2 regions of the Streptomyces sp. W1SF4 genome follow, and region 2 is predicted to be linked to the other one. Evidence: riboswitches for the same ligand, from Rfam matches in the RefSeq annotation. Region 2 holds a riboswitch; the other holds the start of a gene.
What was found. A riboswitch is a leader RNA that binds a small molecule or an ion and turns the genes downstream of it on or off. The one in region 2 is predicted to bind glycine.
Positions count from the first base shown of each region.

Region 1: it holds a riboswitch for glycine, as region 2 does, so the genes downstream of both, gcvT (glycine cleavage system aminomethyltransferase GcvT) here and gcvP (aminomethyl-transferring glycine dehydrogenase) in region 2, are expected to answer to the same signal.

Region 1 covers NZ_CP034350.1:5,281,735-5,290,999, forward strand. Annotated here, with positions in the region: gene glyA (serine hydroxymethyltransferase) at 1-1,142, opposite strand, end outside; gene gcvH (glycine cleavage system protein GcvH) at 1,160-1,543, opposite strand; gene gcvT (glycine cleavage system aminomethyltransferase GcvT) at 1,623-2,738, opposite strand; glycine riboswitch at 2,920-3,023, opposite strand; gene D1J60_RS24785 (AAA family ATPase) at 3,253-3,894, shown strand; gene D1J60_RS24790 (enhanced serine sensitivity protein SseB) at 4,022-4,762, shown strand; gene D1J60_RS24795 (enhanced serine sensitivity protein SseB C-terminal domain-containing protein) at 4,825-5,565, shown strand; gene D1J60_RS24800 (ABC transporter permease) at 6,179-7,171, shown strand; gene D1J60_RS24805 (ABC transporter substrate-binding protein) at 7,265-8,974, shown strand; gene D1J60_RS24810 (ABC transporter permease) at 9,139-9,265, shown strand, end outside.
Region 2 covers NZ_CP034350.1:1,296,470-1,305,734, forward strand. Annotated here, with positions in the region: gene gcvP (aminomethyl-transferring glycine dehydrogenase) at 1-1,815, opposite strand, end outside; glycine riboswitch at 2,013-2,111, opposite strand; gene D1J60_RS06145 (PRC-barrel domain-containing protein) at 2,235-2,588, shown strand; gene D1J60_RS06150 (DNA polymerase IV) at 2,585-3,973, opposite strand; gene D1J60_RS06155 (MerR family transcriptional regulator) at 4,100-4,738, opposite strand; gene D1J60_RS06160 (bifunctional nuclease family protein) at 4,937-5,410, opposite strand; gene D1J60_RS06165 (MerR family transcriptional regulator) at 5,474-6,238, opposite strand; gene D1J60_RS06170 (FHA domain-containing protein) at 6,310-7,203, opposite strand; gene D1J60_RS06175 (DUF881 domain-containing protein) at 7,334-8,206, opposite strand; gene D1J60_RS06180 (small basic family protein) at 8,212-8,544, opposite strand; gene D1J60_RS06185 (DUF881 domain-containing protein) at 8,541-9,265, opposite strand, start outside.

The DNA.
Region 1 (9,265 bases), 4.0 Mb from region 2:
AAGGCCTCGGCGTCGAAACCGCGGGTCGCGAGGGCCGGCGTACCGATCCGCAGGCCCGAGGTGACCATCGGCGGCCGCGGGTCGTTCGGGATGGCGTTCCGGTTGACCGTGATGCCGACCTCGTGGAGGCGGTCCTCGGCCTGCTGGCCGTCCAGCTCCGAGTCGCGCAGGTCGACCAGGACCAGGTGCACGTCGGTGCCGCCGGTGAGGACGTCCACGCCCACGGCCTTGACGTCGTCCTGGACCAGGCGGGCGGCGAGGATCTTCGCGCCCTCCAGGGTGCGCTCCTGGCGCTCCTTGAACTCCGGCGAGGCCGCGACCTTGAAGGAGACGGCCTTGGCCGCGATCACGTGCTCCAGCGGACCGCCCTGCTGGCCCGGGAAGACCGCGGAGTTGATCTTCTTGGCCAGCTCCTGCGTCGACAGGATGACACCGCCGCGCGGACCGCCGAGGGTCTTGTGCGTGGTGGTGGTGACGACGTGGGCGTGCGGCACCGGGTTCGGGTGCAGACCCGCGGCGACCAGGCCGGCGAAGTGCGCCATGTCGACCATCAGGTACGCGCCGACCTCGTCCGCGATCCGGCGGAACGCGGCGAAGTCCAGCTGGCGCGGGTACGCGGACCAGCCGGCGACGATCAGCTGCGGCTTGGACTCCTTGGCCAGGCGCTCGACCTCGGCCATGTCGACCTGGCCGTCCTCGCCGACGTGGTACGGGACCACGTTGTAGAGCTTGCCGGAGAAGTTGATCTTCATGCCGTGGGTCAGGTGACCGCCGTGGGCCAGGTTCAGGCCCATGATCGTGTCGCCCGGCTTCAGCAGCGCGAACATCGCGGCGGCGTTGGCCTGCGCACCCGAGTGCGGCTGGACGTTCGCGGCCTCGGCGCCGAACAGCGCCTTGATGCGGTCGATCGCGATCTGCTCGACCACGTCGACGTGCTCGCAGCCGCCGTAGTAGCGGCGGCCCGGGTAGCCCTCGGCGTACTTGTTGGTCAGGACCGAGCCCTGGGCCTCCATGACGGCGACCGGAGCGAAGTTCTCCGACGCGATCATTTCCAGGGTCGACTGCTGGCGCGCGAGCTCCGCGTCGACGGCGGCGGCGACGTCGGGGTCGAGCTCGTGGAGGGGGGTGTTCAGAACGGACATTCAGGGCCCCTGGGGTGTCAGTTGTCGGAGTGGGTGAGCGCGGCGTACTCGTCGGCGGAGAGCGCGTCCTTCGGCTCCTCCGACAGGCGCACCTTGAACAGCCAGCCACCCTCGAACGGGGCGGAGTTCACCAGCGACGGGTCGTCCACGACGTCCTGGTTGAATTCCGTGATCTCACCGGAGACGGGGGAGTACAGGTCGCTGACCGACTTGGTCGACTCCAGCTCGCCACAGGTCTCGCCCTCGGTGACGGTCTCGCCGACCTCGGGGAGCTGGGCGTAGACGACGTCACCGAGCGCGTTGGCCGCGAACTCCGTGATGCCGACCGTCGCGACGCCGTCCTCGACGGCCGACAGCCACTCGTGCTCCTTGGTGTAACGCAGCTGCTGGGGGTTGCTCATGACCTGATTCTCCTGGATGCGGGGAGGTGGATACGAACGGTGGTCTTGCGTGCTGAGACGGGGGGACCCGGTACGAGGGCTACTTCTGCCGCTTGTAGAAGGGCAGGGCCACGACCTCGTACGGCTCATGCGTACCGCGAATGTCGACGCCGACGCCGGAGGTGCCGGGCGCGGCGTGCTCCGCGTCGACGTACGCCATCGCGATCGGCTTGCCCAGGGTGGGGGAGGGGGCGCCCGAGGTCACCTCGCCGATGACCTCGCCGCCCGCGACCACGGGGAAGCCGGCGCGCGGGACGCGGCGGCCCTCGGCGACCAGGCCGACCAGCTTGCGCGGCGGCTTGGTGGCGGCGACCTCGGCGGCGGCCTCCAGGGCGGCGCGGCCGACGAAGTCGCCCTCCTTCTCGAACTTCACGACCCGGCCCAGCCCGGCGTCGAAGGGGGTCAGCGCGGTCGTCAGCTCGTGCCCGTACAGCGGCATGCCCGCCTCCAGGCGCAGCGTGTCGCGGCAGGACAGGCCGGCCGGCACCAGACCGGCGTCCTTGCCCGCCTCGGTCAGCGCCTGCCACAGCTCCACGGCGTGAGCGGGGGAGACGAACAGCTCGAAGCCGTCCTCGCCGGTGTAGCCGGTACGGGCGATCAGCGCGGGTACGCCCGCGACGGTGCCCGGCAGGCCGGCGTAGTACTTCAGGCCGTCCAGGTCGGCGTCCGTGAGGGACTTCAGGATGCCGGGGGACTCCGGGCCCTGGACGGCGATCAGCGCGTACGCGTCACGGTCGTCGCGGACCTCGGTGTCGAAGCCGGCCGCGCGCTCGGTGAGCGCGTCCAGCACGACCTGGGCGTTGGAGGCGTTGGCGACGACCATGTACTCGGTCTCGCCCAGGCGGTAGACGATCAGGTCGTCGAGGATCCCGCCGTCCTCCTGGCAGATGTGCGTGTAGCGGGCGCGGCCGACACCGACGGTGGAGATGTTCCCGACCAGCGCGTAGTCCAGCGCCTTCACGGCCTCCGGGCCGGTCAGGGTGATCTCGCCCATGTGCGACAGGTCGAAGAGGCCGGCCTTGGTGCGTACGGCGTTGTGCTCGTCGCGCTCACTGGCGTAGCGCAGCGGCATGTCCCAGCCCGCGAAGTCGGTCATGGTGGCACCGAGCGAGCGGTGCAGCGCGTCGAGCGCGGTCAGGCGGGGGGCAGTGCTCATGGGTGTGGCTCCCGGGTCCCAGGGCATGACATGACGAGGAGGTTCCTCCCCATCTGTCATCGGAACCTGAGAGGTTCGCCGAGAGTTCCCGCCAGGGGGAACGCCGACTTGCACCTTGGGTGGAGCACGCGCCGGGCGGCCGTCGGGGACGGACGCGGCGGGGCTCGCTTTTCAGATCTGCCTCATCCACGCGGTACGGGGCCTGAGAGATTCAAGGGAGGTACTTGCTCCTTCGGCGCCCGGGCACGGCCTCGCGGCCTGCCGGGACTCTCCCGCGCGGATTCAAGCGGCCGGTATGCAGTTTGGTGTCCAGATGGCGCACATCATTGCACGGGACGGCCCGGGGAGGGCAGTGGGGCCCGGAAGAACGTGCGGTCCGGACGGGGCCGGCCGTCCGCGCCGTGGAATGCCCGGCCGCAACCGTGGCCGTCGGATTACCGTCTCTTTACACGGGGCGGGCATGGGGCCCCCGCGGCCCGATTCGGGGGAGACGATCACTGTGCGGAGACTCGGAGTGGCGACGACTACAGGCGCGGTCGGGGCGGCCCCGCAGCGGCGGAGCACCGCCCGGTCCGCGCCGGCCGCCGGCGGCCCCGTCCGCGACCTGCGCGGACGGTCCGCGCGGCCGCACCGGCTGAGCTACGCCGCCGGGGACATCGTCGTGGTGTCCGGGCTGCCCGGCGGCGGCAAGAGCACCCTGATCAAGCGGGCCGCCGAAGCCGCCATCGACTCGCAGGACACCCGCGAGCGGTGGGAGCGCCGGATGCCGTCCCGCCTGCCGTACGCGGTGTACCGGCCGCTGGTCCGCGCCGCCCACTACGGGGGGCTGTGGCGCGAGCTGCGCTCCGGCGCCTCTGTGGTGGTCCACGACTGCGGCACCCAGCCGTGGGTGCGGGGCCTGCTGGCCGCCTTCGCCCGGCGGCGGGGGCGGGGGCTGCACCTGCTGCTGCTGGACACCACCGCCGAGGAGGCGCTGTCCGGGCAGGCGGTCCGGGGGCGGCGGGTGTCGGCGTACGCCTTCGCGCGGCACCGGGGGGCGGTCTCGCGCCTCCTGCGCTCCGCGGAAGCGGGCCGCACCCCGCGGGGCTGCGCCTCGGTCACCCTCCTGGACCGCCCCTCGGCCGCCGCCGTCACCCGGATCACCTTCGGCCCCTGACCCGGCCGGCGGGACTGACGGCCGCCCGCGCGGCGGGAGCCCGCACACCGGACCGGCGCTCCACCGCGCGCCCGGCCCCGATAGCCTCGGGGGCACACAGGGCGCGACCACACGGAGGCACAGGCAGATGCAGGCGCAAGGCAACGGCTGGCCGGCGAACGAGTTGGAGCAGGTGCTCGGGGCGGCGCTCGGCCAGGCGGACGCCGGCCCGCGGATCATCGACGCGCTCGGCCGCGGCCAGGTCTGGGTGCCGCTGCCGAACGGCGGCGGCCCCGACAGCGCCTCCCTCGACCTCCCCACGATGCTGATCGACGGCGCCGCGTACGTCCCCGTCTACAGCTCGGAGGCCCAGTTCCGCATCGCCGCCGGCCCCGCCATGGACTTCGCGGTCGCCCCCGCCGTCGAGTTCGCCCGCGGCCTGCCCCCGCAGCTCGGCATCGCCGTGAACCCCGAGGGCGCCGTCGGGGTCCCGCTCCCCCCGGCCGCCGTCGCGGAGCTCTGCCGCGCCGGCCGCACCGAGCTCGACGGTCCGGCGGGTGGCGCCCGCGTCCGGCTCTTCGAGCCCGACTGGCAGGACGACCCGGTCGACTTCCTCGCGGCCGCGGCCGAGGAGTTCCGGGCCACCGGCGCCGTGGCGTCCGCCCACCGCTGCCTTGCCAGCGTCGAGGGCGGCGAGCCCCAGCTCTACATCGGTGTCCGCCTGCTGGGATGGGATCCCGCACTGCGCGACGCCCCGCTGGAGGCGCTCGGCCGCGCCCTGGGCCGCGTACCGGCGCCCTGGCCCGTGCAGTTGATCCTGCTGGACGCCGCCGAGGACCCGGTCACGGAGTGGATTCGTGAGCGCGTACGCCCCTTCTACCTGCCGTAGCGCCGCTTAAGCTGGTCGGGACGTGTGGACGACGGGCGGACGAAGACGAAGAGGGGTACCGGGTGAGTGCGTCAGGCACGGCCGCGGCCGGGCAGGTCGAGCACATGCTGCGCCAGGTGACTCCCGGGCGCTATGAGAGCTATGAGTCATTCCTGCACGCCCTCGCCGAGGGCAGGCTGTGGATGCTCCTGTGGCAGGGGCAGCCGGGCTCACCGGACGCCCAGTACGGCGGCATGGAGGTCGAGGGGCTGGGCTACGCCCCCTGCGTGACCTCCCCGCAGGAGCTGGCCGCGAGCGGCTGGAACCGGGGCTACGAGGTGGTCACGGGCCGGGACATCGCCCGCGCCCTCTACCCGGACCGCTGGGGGCTGTGGGTCAACCCGCACGCCCAGGGCGGCGGCCTCGGCATCCCCTGGGCCGACCTGCGCCGGGTCGCCACCGGCCTGGACCGGATGCCGGCGGGGCCGCTGCGGCTGTCCGAGCCGTCCCTGGAGCTCCCGCAGTTCTACGGGCTGCTGACCCAGCACGCGCACCGCACGCCGGCCGTGAGGTCGCTGCGTCGCGCCTGGGTGCAGCCCTCGCTGGGGTCCGCGTACCTGGCGGTGGGGCTCGACCTGTACGACGCCTCGCCGCACGCGCTGGAATCCGTACGCGAGATGATGCGCCAGTCGGTCGGCGCCGTGCCCGAGGGGGTCCCGGTGTGCACGGTCGCGCTCGCGGACGAGCACGACCCGGTGGCGATGTGGCTGCGCGCGCAGACCCGGCCCTTCTACGACCGCGAGGGGCAGGCGGCCGCCTACTGAGCTCCCGCGGGCGCCCCGGGGACGCTTTCCCCGAGCTTCCTACAGGGATTTCCGGGGTGCGCCCGCAGTCTGGGACAGCCCCCTCCGACGGACCACGGGCCGCCGGGAACCACGGTTCCCGGCGGCCTTCGTCTTGTCCGGATATCGCCGCAAGTGGGCGCCCAATTGGCGTACTCGTCCCCAGAGTTGGCCGTGATGTCCGTTTGCGTACCGAACGGACGGTCTTGCTCCGCTGAGCCGTGAGCGGAGTCCGGATAACGGGAATCAGGGCGTCAGATCACGGTTGCGCATCCATTCATCTGCGGGTCTGGCGGCTGGTCGAGCGCCCGATGAAGACTCCCCACCCAAGAGCCGGTCAGTCCTCCAGGACGCGGTTCGGCACGTGGACCTCGCCGCTCGTCCCGACGCGGCGCTTCCGCACTTCCCGCACCTCAGCCGCACCGCACCGCACGCACCGCACCCTGCTCCACCCACAGCACGGCCGCACTGCCAGCACCTCGCACCTCGTACGCGTTCACGTGCCCCGAGCACTGGAGCGCCACTCCGCACCAACGCCGCCACAGCGGCGGGCATGGGCCGACCCACCCGTCGGCCGAGAGGGGTCCCCACCACGATGACGGCACCACTGCACGACACGAGCGCGGAAACACCCGCACCCGTGTCCGTAGCCGAAGTCCCTGCCAAGGCCATCGAAGGCCGCTCGCCCGGCCGCATCGCCTGGATGCGGCTCAAGCGCGACAAGGTCGCGCTCACCGGCGGCGTGATCGTGATCCTCCTGATCCTGGTGGCGGTCTTCGCGCCGCTGATCGTGAACCTGCTGGGCCACGACCCCAACGAGTTCCACGAGGACATGATCGACCCGGACCTGGGCACGCCGCTCGGCTCCTTCGGCGGCATCAGTTCCGACTTCCTGCTGGGCGTCGAACCGACCAACGGGCGCGACGTGTTCAGCCGGATCGTCTACGGCGCCCGCATCTCGCTGGTCGTCGCCTTCCTGGCGGCCTTCGTCTCGGTCGTCCTGGGAAGCCTCCTGGGCGCCCTCGCCGGCTTCCTCGGCGGCTGGGTGGACGGCATCATCAGCCGCCTGATGGACCTGCTGCTGGCCTTCCCCCAGCTGCTGTTCACCATCGCCCTGGTCTCCGTGGTCCCCAACTCCTTGTGGGGGTTCGAGGGTTCCGGCGTGCGGATGGGCGTGCTCATCCTCGTCATCGGCTTCTTCGGCTGGCCGTACATCGGCCGCATCGTCCGGGGCCAGACGATCTCCCTGCGGGAACGCGAGTACGTCGAGGCCGCACGCAGCCTCGGAGCCGGGCGCGGCTACATCCTCCTCAAGGAGCTGCTGCCCAACCTGGTCGCACCGATCCTCGTGTACGCCACGCTGATCATCCCGACCAACATCCTGACCGAAGCGGCCCTCAGCTTCCTCGGTGCCGGCGTCAAGCCGCCCACCGCTTCCTGGGGAAAGATGCTCTCCGACGCCGTCCCCATCTACCAGGACGACCCCATGTACATGGTGGTTCCCGGTATGACGATCTTCATCACCGTCCTGGCGTTCAACCTCTTCGGGGACGGGCTGCGTGACGCACTCGACCCCAAGGGCAGCTGAACCGCTTCTTCGATTCACCACCTATGGAGGTTGGACAACGTGACCCGCAGAAAGCAGGCCCTTGCGATCACCGCCGTGATCGCCGCGCTCTCGATGACCGCCGCGTGCGGTGACAACGGGGCGAAGAAGGACGACAAGGCCGACGGCGACAGCGGCAAGGGCTACAGCGGCGCCGCCACCGCCGTGATCAACCCCTCCGACGCCAAGGGCGGCGAGCTCAAGCTCTGGTCCCCGCAGGACGTCGACTACCTCGACCCGGCGCGCGCCTACTACGGCTTCGTCTGGAACATGCAGCGCCTCTACGTCCGCAGCCTGCTGGCCTACGACGCCAAGCCGGGCAAGGACGGCACGAAGGTCGTCCCCGACCTCGCCGAGGCCCTGCCGGTCATCAGCAACGACGGCAAGACCTACACCCTGAAGCTCAAGGACGGGGTGAAGTTCGAGGACGGCACGCCGATCACCTCGAAGGACATCAAGTACGGCGTCGAGCGCGTCTTCGCGCAGGACGTGCTGTCCGGCGGCCCGACCTACCTCATCGACCTCCTGGACCAGGGCCAGAAGTACCCCGGCCCCTACAAGGACACCGACCCGAACAAGATGGGTCTGAAGACGGTCGAGACGCCGGACGACAAGACGATCGTCTTCAACCTGGCGAGCGCCAACTCCGACTTCAGCTACCTGCTGGCCATGCCGTCCTCCTCGCCGGTCCCGGTGGGCAAGGACACGGGTGCCACGTACACCAACAAGCCGGTGTCCACGGGCCCCTACAAGGTCGAGAGCTTCACCGCCGGCAAGGGCGCGACCTTCGTCCGCAACGAGAACTGGGACCCGAAGACGGACCCGATCCGCAAGGGTCTGCCGGACAAGGTCTCCTTCACGGTCACCACCAACCCGGACGACATGGACCAGCGCCTGCTCTCGGGCGACATCGACATGGCCGTCGACGGCACCGGTGTCCAGCAGGCCGCGAAGAACAAGATCCTCAAGGACGCGAAGCTCAAGGCCAACTCGGACAACCCGTTCACGGGCTACATCCGCTACTTCGCCTTCCCGCAGACGGTCGCGCCGTTCGACAACATCGAGTGCCGCAAGGCCGTCATCTACGCGGCCGACCCGAAGTCCCTCCAGACCGCCCGCGGCGGCCCGACCAGCGGTGACCTCGGCGCGAACATGCTGCCGGCCGGCGTCCCCGGCTCGGACAAGAGCTACGACCCCTTCGGCCTGACCAAGGGCAAGCCGCAGGAGTCCAAGGCCAAGGAGGCCCTCAAGGCCTGTGGCAAGCCCGACGGCTTCGAGACCGTCATCGCCGTGCGCAACAACCGCGCCCCCGAGGTGAAGACGGCCGAGTCCCTCCAGGCCTCGCTCGCCAAGGTCGGCATCAAGGCGACGATCGACCAGTTCGACGGCAAGCTCTCCTCCTCCACGATCGGTTCGCCCGAGAACGTGAAGAAGAAGGGCTACGGCATCATCGTCATGGGCTGGGGCGCCGACTACAACTCCGGCGCGGGCTTCCTGCAGCCGCTGGTCGACGGATCGTTCATCCTGCCGAACGGCAACAACAACTACACCGAGGTCAACGACTCCGAGATCAACGGCCTGTTCGACAAGGCCGCTGCCGCCGCCACCCCGGAGGCCGCCGCTCCGATCTACACGGAGATCAACAAGAAGGTCATGGACAAGGCGCTCTACCTGCCGATCAACTTCGACAAGGCGCTCGTCTACCACAACCCGCGCCTGACGAACGTCTTCTTCAACGAGTCCTTCGGCAAGATCGACCTCGCCACCGTGGGCATCAAGCAGTAGCAGCAGGCGGCCCGGCCGACCGCCGGGCACGCAACCCGCAACTCAGCACGTAAGTAAGTGCCTTCACCGCACATGCGCTAGTCCGAAGGGCAGGTGAAGGCCGCAGGCGCTGGCCGCCGCCCCCACGAGGGGCGGCGGCCACCAGCCCCGGGCGGCCGACTGCAGTGCTCGTCTACCTCATACGGCGGCTGTTCAACGTCGCCGCCACGCTGCTGGTGGTCTCCGTGGTCACCTTCGGCATCTTCTTCGCGGTCCCGAAGCTGACCGGCAGCGATCCCGCGCTCATGTACG
Region 2 (9,265 bases):
CGCGGAGGACGGGATGAGACAGATGGTGCGCTGCTCGTCGCCGTTCGCGCGGTGGTAGGCGCGGACGGCCAGCAGGCCGGCGAGCTCGCCCTGGGAGCCGGCGTTCGGCTGGATGGAGACCTTGTCGTAGCCGGTCACCTCGCAGAGACGTTCCTCCAGCTCGGTGATGAGCGTGAGGTACCCCTCGGCCTGCTCGACCGGGGCGAACGGGTGGAGCTGGCCGAACTCGGGCCAGGTCACCGGCTCCATCTCGGTGGTCGCGTTGAGCTTCATGGTGCAGGAGCCCAGCGGGATCATGCCGCGGTCCAGCGCGTAGTCCTTGTCCGAGAGCTTGCGCAGGTAGCGCAGCATCGCGGTCTCGGAGCGGTGCTGGTGGAAGACCGGGTGGGTCAGGTACGCGTCCGAGCGCAGCAGGCCCTCGGGCAGCGTGTCCGCGGTGACCGCGTCCAGGGCCTCGACGTCGGCGGTGACGCCGAAGGCGGCCCAGACCGCTTCCAGGTCGGCGCGGGTGGTGGTCTCGTCGCAGGAGACCGACACGTGGTCGGCGTCGGCCCGGTACAGGTTGACCCCGCCCTCACGGGCGGCGGCGACGACCTCGGCGGCCTTGCCGGGGACCTTGGCGGTGACGGTGTCGAAGAAGGAGCCGTGCGCCACCTCGACCCCGCCGGCCGTCAGGCCCGCGGCGAGGACCGCGGCGTAGCGGTGGGTGCGGGCGGCGATCGTCTTCAGGCCGTCCGGGCCGTGGTAGACGGCGTACATGCCGGCCATGACGGCGAGCAGCACCTGCGCGGTGCAGATGTTGCTGGTGGCCTTCTCGCGGCGGATGTGCTGCTCGCGGGTCTGCAGGGCCAGGCGGTACGCCTTGTTGCCGTCCGCGTCCACGGAGACGCCGACGAGGCGGCCGGGGAGGGAGCGGGCGTGCTTGGCCTGGACGGCCATGTAGCCGGCGTGCGGGCCGCCGAAGCCCATCGGGACGCCGAAGCGCTGGGTGGTACCGACGGCGATGTCCGCGCCCAGCTCGCCCGGGGAGGTCAGCAGGGTCAGGGCGAGCAGGTCGGCGGAGACGGTGACGATCGCGCCGAGCTCGTGCGCCTGGTCGATGACCGGCTTGATCTCGCGGACCGCGCCGGAGGCGCCCGGGTACTGGAGCAGCACGCCGAAGACACCGCGCTCGGCGATCTCGGCGGGAATGCCCTCGGAGAGGTCGGCGACGACGACCTCGACGCCCGTGGGCTCGGCGCGGGTCTCGATCACGGCGATGGTCTGCGGCAGCGCGTCGGCGTCGACGAGGAAGACCCCGCCCTTGACCTTGCCCACGCGGCGGGCCAGCGACATGGCCTCGGCCGCCGCGGTGCCCTCGTCCAGCAGGGAGGCGCCGGAGGTCGGCAGGCCGGTCAGGTCGGCGACGAGGGTCTGGAAGTTCAGCAGCGCCTCCAGGCGGCCCTGCGAGATCTCCGGCTGGTACGGGGTGTAGGCCGTGTACCAGGCCGGGTTCTCCATGACGTTGCGCAGGATCACCGGCGGGGTGAAGGTCCCGTAGTAGCCGAGACCGATCATCGAGGAGAGCACCTGGTTGCGGTCGGCCAGCGAGCGCAGCTCGGCCAGCACCTCGGCTTCGGTGCGGGCCTCGGGCAGGTTCAGCGCCTCGGCGGTCTTGATCACATCCGGTACCGCGGCGGCGGTCAGCTCGTCGAGGGAGCCGTAGCCCACCTGGGCGAGCATCTTGGCCTGCGCTTCGGCGTCCGGGCCGATGTGACGCTGCTCGAAGGGGATGCCCCGCTCGAGCTGGGAGAGCGGAATGCGGTTGGCGGTCATAACGGAGGCCTCCTGGTCGTATGACCTGCGAGGGGCACCACGGCGCGGGCACCCGGACGGCCTCCCCCTCTGTCATCTCAACCTGAGAGCTTCACCGGAGTCGCGGGGTTCGCCCGAGAGCTCCGGCTTTCACCGTCGGTGAGGGGAGGGTCCCGGTACTGCGGGCCCGGCACCTGCCCCTGCTTTCCAGAGTGGCCTCGTCACGTGCGGTACGTATGCCTGAGAGATTCCGGGGAGGATTTGCTCCTTCGGCGCCTCCGTCGTACTCACTCGGAGGACTCTCCCGCACAGGGTCAACAGCCGTCACCCAGCCTACCAGCGAGGATCTGGACCCTCCCTCGAGTGGCCCTCACTTCAAATATGCACTTCTGTAGTCATTACGGATGAGCTGTGCATCACCGCGACCGTACGGAGGGACCGTGCAGACCGACATCGATCCCCGCAGCCTGATCGGCCGCAAGGCGTTCGACCGCAACGGCGCCAAGATCGGCACCGTGGACGAGGTCTACCTCGACGACGCCACGGGCGTCCCGGAGTGGGCCGCGGTCCGGACGGGCCTCTTCGGCCGCGACGCCTTCGTCCCCCTGGAACCCAGCGAAGTGGTGGACGACGCCCTGCGCGTGCCCTTCGAACGTTCCCTGATCAAGGACGCCCCCGACTTCGGGGTCGGCCGCCACCTCTCCCCCGAGCAGGAGCTCCAGCTCTACCACCACTACGGCCTGGACGTGGCCCTCCCCTCCGACTTCCAGCGCCCCCACCCCCAGGACGGCTAAACCTCCCCCACCAGGGGCAGGGGGTCGGACGGCTCCAGCTCCGGGTCGTCCAGCAGGAACGTGCGGACCCGGCCCGGGGGCGATCCGGGCCGCTCGAACCGTACGGTCACCCGCCCGACCCCGCTGCCCTGCACCCAGCCCGGCCCGTACACCGCGTGGCGGACGTCGCTGCCCGCCGGCCAGTGCCTCACGGGAGCGGCCCCGGCGCCCTCCAGGGGCTCCGCGGGCGCCCCCGGTACCCCGCCCTCCGGGGCGGCCCCGGCGGCGTCCTCCTCGGGGCCCTGCGGCTCCGCCGCCTCCCCCTCGGCGGCGGCCCGCGCCTGGGCGAAGAGGTCCTCCTGCGTGTAGTCGGCGAGCCCCGTCACGCCCACCCCCAGCAGCCGCACCCCGCCGGTGGTGTCCACGCCCTCCAGCAGCCGCGCGGCCGCCTCCCGCACCACCGCCGGGTCGTCGGTGGGGCCCCGCAGCGTCTCGGAACGGGTCAGGGTCGAGAAGTCGTAGCGGCGCACCTTCAGGACGATGGTCCGCCCCGAGTGGCCTGAGGCGCGCAGCCGGCCCACGCAGCGGTCGGCGAGCCGCTGCACCTCGTACCGGATCCGCACCCGGTCGTGCAGGTCCACGTCGAAGGTGTCCTCCACCGAGACGGACTTCGCGTCCCGCTCGGCGACCACCGGCCGGTCGTCCAGCCCCAGCGCCATCCGGTACAGGCCGACGCCGTGCGCCCGGCCCACCATCCGCACCAGCTCGTCCTCGCCCGCCTCGGCCAGCTCCCCCACGGTGGTGATCCCGGCCCGGCGCAGGTGCTCCCCGGTGGCCGGACCCACCCCGGGCAGGGTGCGCACCGGCATGGGCGCGAGGAGCTCGCGCTCGGTGCCCGGTTCGATCAGCAGCAGTCCGTCGGGCTTGGCCTCCTCGGAGGCGATCTTGGCCAGCATCTTGGACCCGGCCAGGCCCACCGAGCCGCTGAGCCCCGTCAGGGCCGTGATGCCGGCCCGCAGCCGCTCCCCCGTCGCGCGTGCGGTCGCCGCGTCGAAGGCCGCGCCGCCCGCCTCCAGGTCCACGAAGGCCTCGTCCAGGCTGAGCGGCTCCACCAGCGGCGACAGCTCCCGCAGCAGGCTCATGACCAGCTCGCTGACCTCGCGGTACAGGGTGAAGCGGGGGATCAGGTAGGCGCCGTTCGGGCAGAGGCGGCGGGCCTGCGCCGTCGGCATCGCCGAGTGCACCCCGAACCGTCGGGCCTCGTAGGAGGCGGTGGCGACGACCCCGCGCGGGCCGAGCCCTCCGACGATCACGGCCTTCCCCCGCAGGCTGGGCTTCGACGCCTGCTCCACGGAGGCGTAGAAGGCGTCCATGTCCAGGTGCAGGATGGTCGGGGCGGATCTCACAGCACCGATGCTGCCCTACGCCACTGACAACGCGCTGATCACCGGCCCCGGGACCCGCCGCGGGGCTCGGACGGCGGTCCCGCTCCGGTCGGCCGGGTTGGGCCGACCGGGTTCACACGGCCCGGTTCAGACGGCCCGGTTCCGGCGGGCTGCGAGCTCGTCGGTGGGGTTGTGGCCCACCAGGGTCTCCCCGGTGTCCACGCGCTCCCCGTGCAGCTGCGACAGCGCGTTCTCGACGTCGCGCCAGACGACGCCCACCGCGATGCCGAAGACGCCCTGCCCGCCCTGGAGCAGGCTCACGACCTGGTCCGGCGAGGTGCACTCGTACACGGTCGCGCCGTCGCTCATCAGCGTCATGCGCTCCAGGTCGGAAAAGCCCCGGTCCCGCAGGTGCTGCACGGCGGTGCGGATGTTCTGCAGCGCCACCCCGGTGTCCAGGAAGCGCTTGACGATCTTCAGGACGACCACGTCGCGGAAGCTGTACAGCCGCTGGGTGCCCGACCCGTACGCGGGCCGCACGCTCGGCTCGACGAGGCCGGTGCGCGCCCAGTAGTCGAGCTGCCGGTACGTGATCCCCGCGGCGGCGCACGCCGTCGGTCCGCGGTAGCCGACCTGCTCGGACGCCGGGCCTTCGCTCACCGGTCCGACCGGCGCGGCCGCCGGCTGACGGGGCGAGGCGCCCACCGCGCCAGCGTGCACCGGGTACGGCCCACCGTCGCTCCGCGCGGGGGTTCCCCCGGTCGTACCGTCGCCCGTGATCCTCACGCCGACCCTCCGTCCTTGACCTGCCACCTTGAAGGTAGGCAGTGACCAGGGGTGCGTCAACGATCGCCACACTCGGCACGCCGAGTGATAATCACCCTGAGAGTGGTTTCCCGTACCCCGTTGCGGGGAAAGGCTACTCGAATGGGCTGACAGTTCCCGGTGGACGGCACGGCCGCCGGCGCGGCTACCGGGGGCCGTTCACTGGGGGCCCGTCCCGAAGTCCTCCGGCGAGATCTGGTCGAGGAACTCGCGGAACTTCTCCACCTCGTCCTCCTGCTCGTCGGGAATGGCGATTCCGGCGTCGTCCAGCACGCCGTCACTGCCGTAGATCGGCGTTCCCGTGCGCAGGGCGAGCGCTATGGCGTCCGACGGCCGCGCGCTCACCTCGACCCCGCTGGCGAAGACCAGCTCCGCGTAGAAGACGCCCTCCCGCAGATCCGTGATCCGGACCTCGGTGAGCTCCTCACCGACCGCCTCCAGCACGTCCTTGAACAGGTCGTGCGTCAGCGGCCGGGCAGGGGCCATGCCCTGCTGCGCGAAGGCAATGGCGGTCGCCTCCCCAGGACCGATCCAGATGGGGAGGTACCGGTCGCCTCCCACTTCACGCAGGAGCACGATCGGTTGGTTGGAGGGCATTTCCACCCGGACACCCACAACGTCGAGCTCGTTCACACAGCAACCCTAGGACCTGCCCGGCAGGTTTGGGTAGTCGGGGCCCCACCGGGACCTGTCCGTTCAGTGCTGACGGAGCCCGAGGGCGGTCTGCACCAAGGCCTCGTGGAGCCTCACGGAAAGCCCCGCGAGCTCCCTCGTCGTGGCTTCCGCGTGCGCCCTCGTCTGCGGGTTGCGGTGCCTGCGCAGCGGGGCTACGAGCTGCTCCACCAGACCCGCCTCCCGGTCCGCCGCCGCCTTCATCCCCCGGAGGTGGCGCGGTTCGAGGCCGAACCGGCCCAGATCGGCGATCAGCCGGGCCACCTCGAGCGTCCCGGCGTCGAACCCGCCGCCGGGCAGCTCGGAGACGAGCCCGTACGACTCCCACTCGACCAGCTGCGCCTCGTCCGCCTCGGCGGCGGCGATCAGCTCGGCACGGCCCACCCGGGCCGCCGCCGGCGGCTCCCCGGCCGCCTCGGCGTAGCCGCCGCAGGACTGGGCGCCGTCCACGGACTCCCCGTGCGCGGCGGGTGCGGGGATGCGGATCTGCTCACCCCGGTCGAGTGCGTCGAGCTGCTCCCGGATGACCTTCAGCGGGAGGTAGTGGTCGCGCTGCAGGCGCAGGACGCGCGCGAGGCGCTCCACGTCCTGCGTGCTGAACTTGCGGTATCCGGAAGGCGTGCGCCGGGGTTCGACCAGGCCCTCCGCCTCCAGGAAGCGGATCTTGGAGATCGTGACTTCGGGGAACTCGTCCCGCAGCGTGGTCAGCACCGTGCCGATGCTGACCAGCTGCCCGGCAGAGCCGGCGGTGCCGTTCTTGGGGGCACCGCCCGTCGGGGTACGCAGCATGGAACCTTCCCTGGGGTCCCCCCGGAGGGTGTCCGGGGGTGGGGTTCCCCCCCGGACGGTGTCCGAGGGGGTCAGACGCCCCGCAGGCTCGCGTAGAAGACCAGCCGGTACTTGCCGATCTGCACCTCGTCACCGTTGTGCAGGGCGACGGACTCGATCGGCTCCCGGTTCACGTACGTGCCGTTGAGGCTGCCCACGTCGGCGACGGTGAAGCCGCCCTCCGGGCTCCGGCGGAATTCGACATGCAGGCGGGACACGGTGATGTCGTCCAGGAAGATGTCGCTCTGCGGGTGCCGGCCCGCAGTCGTCAGTTCGCCGTCCAGCAGGAACCGGCTGCCGGAGTTCGGGCCGCGACGCACGATCAGCAGCGCGGAACCGGGCGGCAGCGCCTCCACCGCGGCCTGGGCCTCGGGAGAGAGCGAGGACGACACGTGCTGGCCCGACCCCTCGGCCTCGTAGGCCTCCAGGCCCGAGATCGAGATGGTGGACGTGGTCTCCGAAGCGCGCTCCGGCGTCAGGCCCGGCCGCAGCGGCGCCCCGCAGTTGGAGCAGAAACGGCTCGCGGCGTCGCTGCGGTGACCGCACCTGCCGCACGTCTGCTCGGCCGACATGGACGGCTCCTCGCGCCGCGGCTGCCCCGCGGAGGCACTGGTGGCATAGGGGTCAGAGGCAAACCCTCCACCCGCACTAGAGCTTGATGGTTCACCGAAACCTATGCGTCCGGAACCAGCCGGGTCAACGGACGACGCGCCGAGCCCGCCCGAATTGTCACCCGGGCCGGCCACCTCGTCACGGAAGAGCGGCCTGTCGCCCTGCCCTTCCCCTTCCGGCTGCCCCGCGCGATGCCGCGTCGCACCGCTTTCCTCGTTCTTCTTCTTGCCGAACAACTTCTCAAACAACTTCACGGGCGATTCCCCTTGACCGAAACAGACCCGCCCGTGGGGCAGGACGAACTCTGCATGCACACACCTGCCGACCCGGACATTCTGACAACGTCCGTAACCACCAGACAGTTTCCACCACGCACGGCGACTTCCGTGCGCCGACCCCCCGCAGGCGTCGGCCCGCGTGAGCCCGTCCGCGTTCCACTGCGCATCACGGCGATGACGACCGAGCGTAGTCAGGCTGCTTCGCAGCCCGCAAGGCATCCACAACGATCTTCGCCGACCGTGTGACGGCGACCGTGGCCTGTTCCTTCTCCATCGTCTGCACCACACCTCCCGGGATGTTCAGCGCGGGCTCCAGATCCTGCGGCTTGCCGATGACCTTGAACTCGTAGGGCTGTGTGATCTTCTTACCGTCGATCCCGACCCCGCCGCCCTCGTCGGAGAAGTACGAGCCCGCCACGACGCGCACGCCGTTGATCTGGATCGCCTCCGCCCCGGCCGCCCGCAGCTCCTGGAGGGTGTCCAGCAACTGGTCGGACCTCACCTGGCCCTTGGTGTCGGTGATCCGCAGCGTGATCCCCGGGCCCTGTGCGGCCACCGTACCGGCCAGGATGCCCAGTTGGCGCTCCTTCTCAACCGTCTGGCGGCGGGCCTCCTCCGCCTGGTTGGAACTGCTCTGCAACTCCTTGCGCTGGTCGTCCAGCCGCTGCTTCTCGTCCTCCAGGCGCTGCGTGCGCCCGTCCAGCTCGTCGAGGATCCGTACGAGGTCCTCCTGCCGGGCACCGCGCAGCGGGGCACTGGAGTCGCTGTTGGACCGGACCTGGATCGCGAGGCCAAGGCCCAGGACGAACAGCAGCAGCGCGACGATCAGTTGGGCGCGGCTGAGCCTGGGCGGCCACAGTCCGGCGGCCAGGCGCTGGCGCCCGGTCTCCTGCGGCACGGCCGGCCCGGGCTGCCCCGGCGGTTCCGGGGCCTCCGCCGGCTCGGGCTCCGGCCGCGCCGGCGGCTGGGACGGCTGCGGCTTCGGCTTCGGCTTCCCGGGGACGTCAGGCTCCTGCGGCGGGGTGTTCTCCGTGCTCATCGGCGTCACGCCCGGAAGACGTGCCGGCGGATGGCCGCGGCGTTGGAGAAGATCCGGATGCCGAGGACGACGACCACACCCGTCGACAGCTGAGAGCCGACGCCCAGTTTGTCGCCGAGGAAGACGATCAGCGCGGCGACGACCACGTTCGACAGGAACGACACCACGAAGACCTTGTCGACGAAGATCCCGTCCAGCATCGCGCGCAGCCCGCCGAACACCGCGTCGAGGGCGGCCACCACGGCGATCGGCAGATAAGGCTCCACCACGGCCGGCACCTCGGGCCGGACCAGAAGCCCGACCACCACTCCGGCCAAGAGGCCCAGTACCGCGATCACGATGCACCCTTCTTCGGCTCTGCTGCTGTGGCTATGCGGACGGTCAGGCTCGACGCCGCGGGCAGCCGCACCTCGTCCACGGGGGTCAGGCTGTAGCGGATCCCGTAACTCTCCTGGAGGACGTGCAGGTACTGACCGTCCACGGAGTCCTGGAACGTGGTCCCGAGCCGCTTCTTGTCGCCCACCGCGAGGACCTCGTAGGGCGGCACCAGCGGCTTGTTGTCGACCAGTATCGCGTCACCCGCGGCCCTGATCGCGGACAGCGCCGTCAGCCGCTGCCCGTTGATCGAGACGGCCTCGGCGCCGGCCTGCCAGAGCCCGTTGACGATCCGCTGCATGTCCCGGTCACGGACGCGGCCGGTGTTCGAGAACCCGGCGCTCTCGCGCGGACCGCCACCACCGCCCGACGAGGCACCCTTGGCATCGTCCACCACAAGCTTGACGCCGGGACCGTGCGCCTCGGTTGCACCCGCCAGCAGTTCCACCAGCCGACCCCGCTCGCCGACCTGCTGCTTCAGCGCGACGCGCTGCCGGTCGGCGACCTCGGTCCGCAGCCGCTCGGTCTCCCGCTCCAGGGCTTCGGCGTGGTCGTCCGCCCGCCGCACCCGGTCGATCAGCTCCTGGCGCTCCTTGGCCAGCACCGGCGCCGCCACGCGTGCCTGCGCGGCACCCAGAGTGACCACCATCGCGGCGAGCACGAGACCCGCGGCGAGCCCCAGCT